DNA from 3 places in the Agrobacterium radiobacter genome. Region 2 is predicted to be linked to each of the others. Evidence: predicted binding sites of a transcription regulator. Region 2 holds the regulator's gene; each other region holds the start of a gene.
The links. The regulator LexA, encoded in region 2, represses DNA repair genes until DNA is damaged. The targets are predictions, from matches to a motif close to TGTTCNNNNTGTGTTCNG.
Positions count from the first base shown of each region.

Region 1: ruvC (crossover junction endodeoxyribonuclease RuvC) is a predicted target of LexA. The motif match lies at 1,251-1,268, and genes of this name have one in related genera.
Region 3: MRBLRC7O_RS22295 (ATP-dependent helicase) is a predicted target of LexA. The motif match lies at 1,225-1,242, and genes of this name have one in related genera.

Region 1 covers NZ_JBEGHX010000002.1:835,417-838,695, forward strand. Annotated here, with positions in the region: gene ruvA (Holliday junction branch migration protein RuvA) at 47-664, opposite strand; gene ruvC (crossover junction endodeoxyribonuclease RuvC) at 697-1,209, opposite strand; gene MRBLRC7O_RS17755 (methyl-accepting chemotaxis protein) at 1,457-3,279, shown strand, end outside.
Region 2 covers NZ_JBEGHX010000001.1:1,089,095-1,092,373, reverse strand. Annotated here, with positions in the region: gene kdsA (3-deoxy-8-phosphooctulonate synthase) at 1-357, opposite strand, end outside; gene MRBLRC7O_RS05525 (VOC family protein) at 357-1,235, opposite strand; gene lexA (transcriptional repressor LexA) at 1,447-2,169, shown strand; gene MRBLRC7O_RS05515 (glutathione S-transferase family protein) at 2,570-3,247, shown strand; gene MRBLRC7O_RS05510 (ComEC/Rec2 family competence protein) at 3,267-3,279, opposite strand, start outside.
Region 3 covers NZ_JBEGHX010000002.1:1,852,300-1,855,578, reverse strand. Annotated here, with positions in the region: gene MRBLRC7O_RS22305 (LacI family DNA-binding transcriptional regulator) at 1-4, opposite strand, end outside; gene MRBLRC7O_RS22300 (carboxylesterase family protein) at 205-942, opposite strand; gene MRBLRC7O_RS22295 (ATP-dependent helicase) at 1,368-3,279, shown strand, end outside.

The DNA.
Region 1 (3,279 bases), on a different contig from region 2:
CGAAATTCAGGATAACCGGGGCTCCACGTCCGCATGCCAGGCGTCCTTACCGCGAAAGCTCCTTCAGCCCGAGCCGGATAAGCTTGGCGCTGTCACCGCCCTCCCCGCCATTCTTCAGCGCGGCAGCAACCGCATTGGCGGCCTGGTCGCGCGAATAGCCGAGATTGGTGAGCGCGGAAACGGCATCCGCCACCGGCGCGGATGCAACGCCTTCACCAAGCTCCTGCTTGAGCCCGATCGAGGCGGAAGCCTCTCCCGCAAAGGCAGGCGCCTTGTTGCGAAGTTCGGTCACAAGACGCACCGCCACCTTCGGCCCAACGCCTGGCGCACGCGAAATCATCACCTTGTCCTGAAGCGCGATGGCATTGGCGAGTTCGGAGGGCGAGAGCGTGGAAAGGACGGCCAGGGCCACTTTCGAACCCACGCCCTGCACGCTCTGCAGCAGGTTAAACCATTCCCGCTCCAGTGCCGAGAGAAAGCCGAAAAGCTTCAGCTGGTCTTCACGCACATAGGTTTCGATGAACAGCACCACCGCCTCCCCGACGGAGCCGATTTTCGACAGCGTGCGCGCCGAACAATAAGCGACGTAACAGACGCCATGCACATCCACCAGCACATAGTCCGCGCCGATTTCCTCGATGCTGCCCTTCAGTTTTCCGATCATGATGCCGCCCGCTGCAATGAGACTTTAAATATTCAACCGGCCGCCAAAAGCCGCGCCATCCTGTCGCCGCCGCGATTATGCGCGTGGCAGATTGCGATGGCGAGAGCGTCCGCCGCATCGTTACCCTTGAATTCGGCCTTCGGCATCAGGATTTTCAGCATCATGTGAATTTGCTGCTTTTCGCCGTGCCCGACGCCGATGACGGCTTTTTTCACCGCATTCGGCGCATATTCAAACACCGGCAGTCCTGCCCGCGCCGGAACCAGCATGGCGATGCCGCGCGCCTGACCAAGTTTCAATGTTGCAACCGCATCCTTGTTCACGAAAGTCTGCTCCACCGCCGCCTCGTCGGGCTGGTAGCTGTGCACGACGTCAGCCAGCCCGTCATGCAACTGGCACAGCCGGGAGGCGAGATCCATATCGCCATCCGATGTCACGGTACCGGAGGCGACGAACCGAAGGCTGTTGCCAAGGGTTTCGATGACACCCCATCCGGTGCGCCGCAATCCGGGGTCAATGCCGATGATTCGAATCGTCTTTTGCATGAGGCACCTTATCTTTCCGGCTGCGACCCTGCCAGCGATAAGTGAACAAAACGACAACATTGATCAAATTTGCAGTGCAGCATTTACCTCTGCTTAAACCGCGTACCGCATTGTTCTCCACAAAATCAAAAAAGGGGAGCTGCGGACATGATGATCCGCAGCACAATATGTTCGCCATATCAGCCGTCCAATGGCGCCATCCATGCATGGCGCGGGAACTGATCCGACATTGAGGGCTGCATCGGCCATGCTGAACCGTTTTCATTCCATATCCACCAAAGTGCTCGCGATTTTCCTGGCGCTGATGGCGATCTCGACCGGGGCTCTGACACTTCTCGGCTATCAAAGCAGCAGCGGCGTTCTTGAGGAGCAGGCGTCGAGATCCATGGAGAGCATTCTGGTTTTCCGCGGCGACATGCTTCAGGAACGCCTTGAGCAGCTGAAAACACAGGCGGATTCCATTGCCAAGATCGAATCCCTGCAGATGGCTGTTGTCTCCATGCGCAGCGGCTGGGCCACCGTGCAGAAAAACTCCGGCGACGCAAAGGCGGAACTCCAGCGCGTCTTCGTCAAGGAAAACCCCTTCGGCGAAAAGGAAAAGCTGATCAAGCCGGAAAGCCCCAGCGGCTTTTATTACTCCACCCATGAGAAGACCCAGACGGATATCGGCGCTTATATCAAGGGAACGCCGTTCAGCGATGTTCTCTTCATCGATCCCGCCGGTACAGTCTATTATTCCTATCTGAAGGGACCGGCCTTCGGGGAAACCGTCAAGGGCGGCGCCTGGGCGGAAAGCGGCCTTGGCACGGCCTTCGCCCGCGGCGCGGCGAACGCCGAAAAGGCGGTCAACGACGTGGCGCAGACCAGTTTCTCCGGCCTGCGGATTGATGCTGCGACAAAAGAGGCCGGTATTTATTTCGGCGTTCCGGTCGTCAAATTCGGCGCGTTCAAGGGCATCGTCCTCTTCCAGGTCAAGGAAGGCGTTTTCAGTCAGATTCTGACGAAAGGCATCGCGGCGGGCAGTTCGGAACAATCCGCGATCATATCAGCCGATGGCAAGGTTATCGGTGTTGAGGGCGACAGGCTGATCAGCCTTGACCCAGCCATCTACGATTTCCACGGCGAGGCCCTGAACGCGGCGGGCATGACCATTGCCAAGATCGACCGCGCGGATGGCGAAGCCAATGCCTATACCCGCCCCTTCTCTTTCGCCGACGAAAAATATCTCGCGGTGGAAAGCATGCTGCGCAGCGAGTTGAACGCCGGCTCCATCTCGATTGCCGGCACGCTTGCCGTGATCGGCCTTTGCGTTCTGGCCGCCATGTGTGCAGCGACGGCCTTTTTCGCGCGGCGTCTCTTCGCCCCGCTGGAAAAGCTTGCCGGACTGACCGGCGAAGTGGCCGCAGGCCGTCTCGATGCGGAGATCGGCAATCAGGACCGAAAGGACGAGATCGGCCGCATGGCGCGTGCGCTCGGCAGTTTCCGTGAAAAACTTATCCTGCAGCGGGACATGGAAGAGACCGCATCACGCACACGGGAAGAAGCCGAAACAGCCCGGCGCGCGCATCTTGCGGAACGGGAGGCCGAGGCAGGCACCCTGCAAATGGTCGTGCAATCTCTGGATGAGGGGCTCGACCGGCTGGCGAATGGCAACCTCGCCTATCGTATCGAGACCGCTTTCCCCGACGATCTCGAAAGCCTGCGCCATAACTTCAACACGGCGCTTGCCCGGCTCAGCGAAACCATGCAGGCCATCGGCGGCAATTCCGCCGCCATTCGTGGCGGTTCCGAGGAAATGCGGGTGGGAGCCGACCAGCTCGCCGAACGTACCGAACGGCAGGCAGCCTCCATCACCGAAACCGCAAGCGCCATCAAGGCGATCACCGAAGCCGTCCGCGACCAGATCGAACGCGCCGAACAGGCAACGCGGATCGCCCGCGACGCCAGCACGGAGGCAACGGCATCCAGCCGCGTCATGGAGCAGACAATCGCCGCCATGGAGGCGATCCAGACCTCATCACGCCAGATCAACCAGATCATCGGCGTCATCGACGAAATCGCCTTCCAGAC
Region 2 (3,279 bases):
CAGCACATCCACCACCTCGGAAACGATGGCGCATTGCTCCTCGGTGTGAATGTCGGTCAGAACAGGAAAGCCGAATTCCTTCTTGAGATCAGCGAAAACCTGCATCGCGCTGTCAAGGCCGATACCGCGCTTGCCGGAAAGCGAGGTGCGGTTCGCCTTGTCGAAGGAGGACTTGTAGACAAGTCCGATCCCGAGGCTGTCGCAAAGCTCTTTCAGGACACCTGCAATCATGAAGGCATGTTCGCGGCTTTCCATCTGGCACGGGCCGGCAATCAGCGAAAAACGCTCGGCATTGGAGAAGGAAACCTTGCTGACGCCGTCGCCGGCGGTGACTTTGAGATTGTTCGTAACGCTCATCATTTTTCCTCGAAGGCGAAGGCAACGCCCTGACCGGGTGCCGCAGGCACCACCAGGCGACCGTCCGCTTTTGCGCAGGACACGCCATTAGCAGCAAGCGCCGCCTCTGTCACGGCAAGATCGTGCGACGAAAAGACGATGCCCGCACCGCGCAATCCGCCGCCGCTCCAATCAGGAGTATTCGGGGCCTGTCCGCTGAAATCAGGTTTTCCGGTCAATCTGATGCGCGCATTGTCGGTCGCGAAAACCATATCACCATCCGGAGATATTCTGCCCTCACAACCAAACACCGTTTCGATCAAGCGCGCCGCGTTCGGATCATCACCGGAGAACAGAACGATTTCACTGAGGCCGGAGACACCGTTGGCATGGCGCTCCAGCACTGTTCGATCGCCCGGCAGGGCCTGCAGCCGCTGACAACTAAACAGAAAGAAATCCGCCGCCCCGCTTGCCGCAAAAGCCAGCCGGAACGCCGCCTCGCTTTCCGATCCATCCGGCATCCGCACAGGCCGCGAAAACTGGAACACATCGCCCGCTGACACGCCAGACGTCAGAAACCTGTCATGGTCGGCAAGGGCATCTTCGGTTTTGGCGACAAGAGCCGAAAAACCCTCCCGCCCGTCACGTTGCCGGAAGGCCCTGTCCCTGCCCGTGAACACATCTCCCCTGTCTGCCGACGCATTATATTTAGCCGGATCAGCAATTACGAGCGGCTCCAGATAGGTCCCGTCGGTAAAAAAAACACAGGCATTTCGGGTGCCGAAAGGATGCAAAGCCTCCGGTGAGACCGTAAATCCAAGGCTGGCGAGACGTTTCGCGGCAACGCCGATATCCTGCACCGGCAGAACGAGATGATCGACGCTATGGGATTTCATCATGACCTGTTTCCTGCGCTGGCACTCCGCCCGGACATGCCTGGACGATTTGGGCCGCAGAAAAGCACAATCGTAGGCCAAGAAGCAAATCATCAAAACAACAGATAGCAGCTTCACGAAATTTTAGGGGATTGCGGAACACATATGGAACATATAGTGTTCGTTCTGTATTTGTTTCGCGACTTCCACTACGATTCTAAAGGGTGTTTTCCTCATGCTCACGCGCAAACAGCAGGAATTGCTTCTCTTCATTCATGAACGAATGAAAGAGTCCGGCGTGCCGCCATCCTTCGATGAAATGAAGGACGCACTCGATCTTGCCTCGAAATCTGGCATCCACCGCCTGATCACCGCCCTCGAAGAGCGCGGGTTTATTCGCCGGCTACCAAATAGAGCGCGAGCGCTGGAAGTCATCAAGCTGCCTGAGGCCTATACGCCGGGTGCAAGGCCGCAGCGCGGCTTTTCGCCGAGCGTCATCGAAGGCAGCCTTGGCAAACCCAAGGCGTCGGAAGCGGCCCCTGCCCCCAAGACGCCGGCCAATGATCTCGTCGGGGCCGTCACCGTGCCGGTCATGGGCCGCATCGCTGCCGGTGTGCCGATTTCCGCCATCCAGAACAATACCCACGATGTGGCCGTGCCTGTTGATATGCTGGGTTCGGGCGAACATTACGCTCTTGAGGTCAAGGGCGACTCGATGATCGAGGCCGGCATTTTTGATGGCGATACCGTCATCATCCGCAATGGCAATACGGCAAATCCGGGTGATATCGTTGTAGCGCTGGTGGATGATGAGGAAGCCACCCTGAAGCGTTTCCGTCGCAAGGGCGCCTCCATTGCGCTCGAGGCGGCAAACCCGGCCTATGAAACGCGTATTTTTGGACCGGACCGGGTGAAAATCCAGGGCAAGCTGGTCGGACTGATCCGCCGTTACCATTGATTCAAGGCATGGGGCCGCAATTCCTTTTGCTGCGGGCACCATCAAGAGGATGGCGCTCCCCTTATGGAGCATTGCAGCTTGCTCCTTGGAATGATGCGGTTCTGCATAAGTGAGAAGCGACATCGTCTGGCAGGTCCGCACATCTTTTATCGCGAAGGCCAGCAGGCAGCGGTAAGAAACAGATGATTGAAAATGAGCATCCTTAATTTCGTTGAGAAAGGATGCAGGTCATCAGTCTCGTCGCGGTGTGTTTCGTCGTTATCTCCGAATGGTGACCTGCAGGTGCTTCTTTTCTTCCTGTCCCACTCATCAATGCGGCTTATGGGAGCCATGGATTATTTGCAATATTCCTGGGCCCATCCGCCGGTATAGAAATGCGCATCATATCGGGGAACACGCCATGTACGATCTTTATATCGCCAACAAGAACTATTCCTCATGGTCACTGCGGCCATGGGTATTGATGCGCACGCTCGGCATTGCTTTCGATGAAAAACTCGTTCCCTTCGGCGAAGGCGTTTCCTTCTCCACCTTTTCGCCAACCGGCAAGGTGCCTTGCCTCGTTGATGAAGGCGTGACGGTTTGGGAATCGTTGTCGATCGCCGAATATCTGGCGGAGCGACATCAGGGCGTCTGGGCGAGCGACAAGCAGGCAAGAGCCTGGTCGCGTTCGGCTGCGAGCGAAATGCATGCGGGCTTTTTCTCGCTGCGCAATCTCTACCCCATGTCGGTCGGCATTCGCGTAAAACCGAAGGGTGGTGATACCGGGCTAGCGGCCGACATAAAGCGCGTTGATGCGCTGTGGAGCGAAGGCCTGGCAAAATTTGGCGGGCCCTTTCTTGCCGGCCAGAAATTTACGGCGGTCGATGCCTTCTTCTGCCCGGTGGCTTTCCGTTTCCAGACCTATGGCGCGGAACTTTCGCCCGCAGCGAAAGCCTATTGTGACCGGCTGCTCGCCCTGCCCGCCATGCGCGAATGGTACGAGGCCGGACTGAAGGAAACCTGGCGCGACGCGGCGCATGAAGAGGAAATCGGCGGGATCGGCGAATTGACGACGGATCTGCGCATCAAGGCCTGACGATCCAGGCTGGCGGCCCTCATTGTGGTGCC
Region 3 (3,279 bases), on a different contig from region 2:
TCACGCGATGCCCTCCCCGACATCCGATCGTTGCTAATACGTATTAGCTGCTAATGCGCATTAGCACGATTTGTGGGCACCGAGTCAAGCGATAAAGATGCACTTGCTGAGGGAGGCCGCGGGGTTGTGACAAAAAGCACGCCCCGCGGCGGCAGTACTGGTGGAAGCGGCTATAACAGCCGTAAAATAGGAATCAGCCCGGATTCACGGACCCGCAGGTGCTTTCTCACCGGTGAGCTTCTGTTCAAGCAGCCATGTCCACATCGCCTCGTCCTTCAGCACTTTCCCTTCGACCGCTTCATGGTCCGTATCTTCGAACACGGTGAGCCGGACATTTCGTTTCAGTTCCTGAAGGCGTTGCACGAGGACCACCGTGTCGGACAGCGGAATCACAGCGTCATTTGCGCCATGAAAGGCCCAGAAAGCTACCCTTTCATTCGTTCGATTGAGGTAATGCCGGATACCGCCGCCGGCGATCGGAACAACCGCGGCAAAAGTTTCAGGAAACTGCGCGGCCATCGACCATGCGCCGAACCCTCCCCGGCTATAACCGATCAGATAGATGCGCTCGCGATCCACCCGATGATCGGCCACCACCGCCTGAAGAACACTCGCCACGCGCTCGATCGGATAGAGCAATTCTTCACTCGGATTTTGCGGCGAGAACACCAGAAAAGGAAAATCGCGGCCTTCTTCAATCAGTTTCGGCAGGCCGCTGCGGCGCAGCTTTTCGATGTCGCCGCCGCCCTGATCGCCGCCATGCAGCCAGACGACAAGAGGATAGGTCTTATCCGAACTGGCGTAGTCCTTGGGCGTGTAGAGCAGATAGTTGATATCAGAGGCGATGGTGACATCGGATTTCATCGCCTTCTGTTCGGCCTGGGCAAAAGTCGAGGCAGCGATTGCGGCGACAGCGATCAGGCAAAGTTTCAGATGCTTCATGGTCTGGTCCTCCCAAAACGCGCCTCCTCCCGAGGCGCGATTATTGAACTCGCGGATCACCGGGTTGGTTCAAAGGTTTCGCTGCAGAATGAGAAAATGCACTGAAACGAATTGAGAATATTCATATATTTCATAATAATACCGTTATTTCCTCATGCGTAATCTGATTTGCGATTGCGGGATCGGGCACGCCCGGCAACCAGCAGCCACCTACGAACTGCAAGCGACCTTTCGGAACGATAAATCTCACCACCGACCGTGTTTAAACGACGGGAAAAAAGGCGTTCAGCATTTGTTCTGGATTGGTGTTTGAGTCTTTGCTAATCATTGCGACAACAGGGCAGACAATGGCCGGCGATTCCGACGACTGCCATCTCTGAAGATGTCCTCACCATGGGGACAGGCAGGTATCAAGGATTGTTCGCATGGCGGTTGCCTATCTGGAAAAGCTCAACGAACAGCAGCGCAAGGCGGTGGAGCATGGCGTTGGGCTGACAGACGGCCACACGGCCGGGCCTCTGCTGATCATCGCCGGGGCCGGTTCGGGCAAGACCAACACGCTGGCCCACCGTGTCGCACATCTGATCGTGAATGGCGCCGATCCCCGCCGTATTCTGCTGATGACGTTTTCGCGGCGTGCCGCCACGGAAATGTCGCGCCGCGTGGAGCGTATCTGCAAACACGTCCTCGGCGGCAATTCGGGGGCTCTCACCGACGCGCTGGCCTGGTCCGGCACATTTCACGGCATCGGCGCACGCCTGTTGCGCATTTATGCCGAACAGATCGGGCTCAACATCGATTTCACCATCCACGACCGCGAGGACAGCGCCGACCTGATGAACCTCGCCCGGCACGAGCTGGGTTTTTCCAAGACCGAAAGCCGCTTTCCGACAAAAGGCACGTGTCTTGCCATCTATTCGCGTGCGGTGAATTCACAGACGCCGCTCAAGGAGATATTGCGCCAGCATTATCCCTGGGTCGCCAATTGGGAGAGCGAACTTAAGGCACTGTTTGCAGCCTATGTGGAGGCAAAACAGGTCCAGAACGTGCTCGATTACGACGATCTTCTGCTCTATTGGGCCCAGATGGTCAGCGACCCCATTCTGGCTGATGATATCGGCAACCGCTTCGACCATGTCATGGTCGACGAATATCAGGATACCAACCGGCTGCAGGCCTCGGTGCTGATGGCGCTCAAACCCGGTGGCCGCGGTTTGACCGTAGTGGGCGACGACGCGCAGTCGATCTATTCGTTCCGGGCGGCGACAGTGCGAAACATCCTTGATTTTCCGGCTTCCTTCAGCCCGGCGGCCGACATCATCACGCTCGATCGCAACTATCGCTCGACACAGCCGATCCTTGCGGCCGCCAACGGCGTGATCGATCTGGCGCGCGAGCGGTTCACCAAAAACCTCTGGACCGAGCGGGAGTCACTGGAGCGCCCGAAGCTCGTGACGGTGAAGGACGAAACCGAACAGGCGAATTTCATCATCGACCAGATTCTTGCAAACCGCGAAACCGGCATGACGCTGAAACAGCAGGCCGTGCTTTTCCGCACCTCCAGCCATAGCGGGCCGCTCGAGGTGGAACTGACCCGCCGCAACATCCCCTTCGTCAAATTTGGCGGCCTGAAATTCCTCGACAGCGCCCATGTGAAGGACATGCTGGCCGTGCTGCGCTTCGCGCAGAACCCGCGCGACCGCGTCGCCGGTTTCCGGCTGCTGCAGATGCTGCCCGGCATCGGACCAAAGAAGGCCGGCAATATTCTCGATGCCATCGCGACAGACCCCGAGCCGCTGCTTGCCCTTGCTGAAATTCCGCCCCCTCCGAAGACCGGCGATGACTGGACGACCTTCACGCAGATGCTGGTGGGCCTGCGGCAGGCCCCGAATAGCTGGCCGGGTGAAATCGGGCAGGCACGGCTGTGGTACGAACCCCATCTCGAACGCATCCATGAAGACACCGACACCCGCAAGGCAGATCTGCTGCAACTCGAGCAGATCGCTGGCGGCTACCCCTCACGCGAACGTTTTCTGACCGAGCTGACACTCGATCCGCCCGACGCCACCAGCGATCAGGCCGGCGTGCCGCTGCTCGACGAGGACTATCTCAGCCTGTCGACCATCCATTCGGCAAAAGGCCAGGAGTGGCGTTCCGTCTTCATCCTGAATGTGGTCGATGGCTGCATTCCCTCCGACCTCGGGGTCGGCACCACCCAGGAACTGGAGGAAGAACGCCGGCTGCTCTATGTCGCCATGACCCGCGCCAAGGACAGCCTGTCGCTGATCACGCCGCAACGCTTCTTCACCGGCGGGCAGAACCAGCAGGGTGACCGGC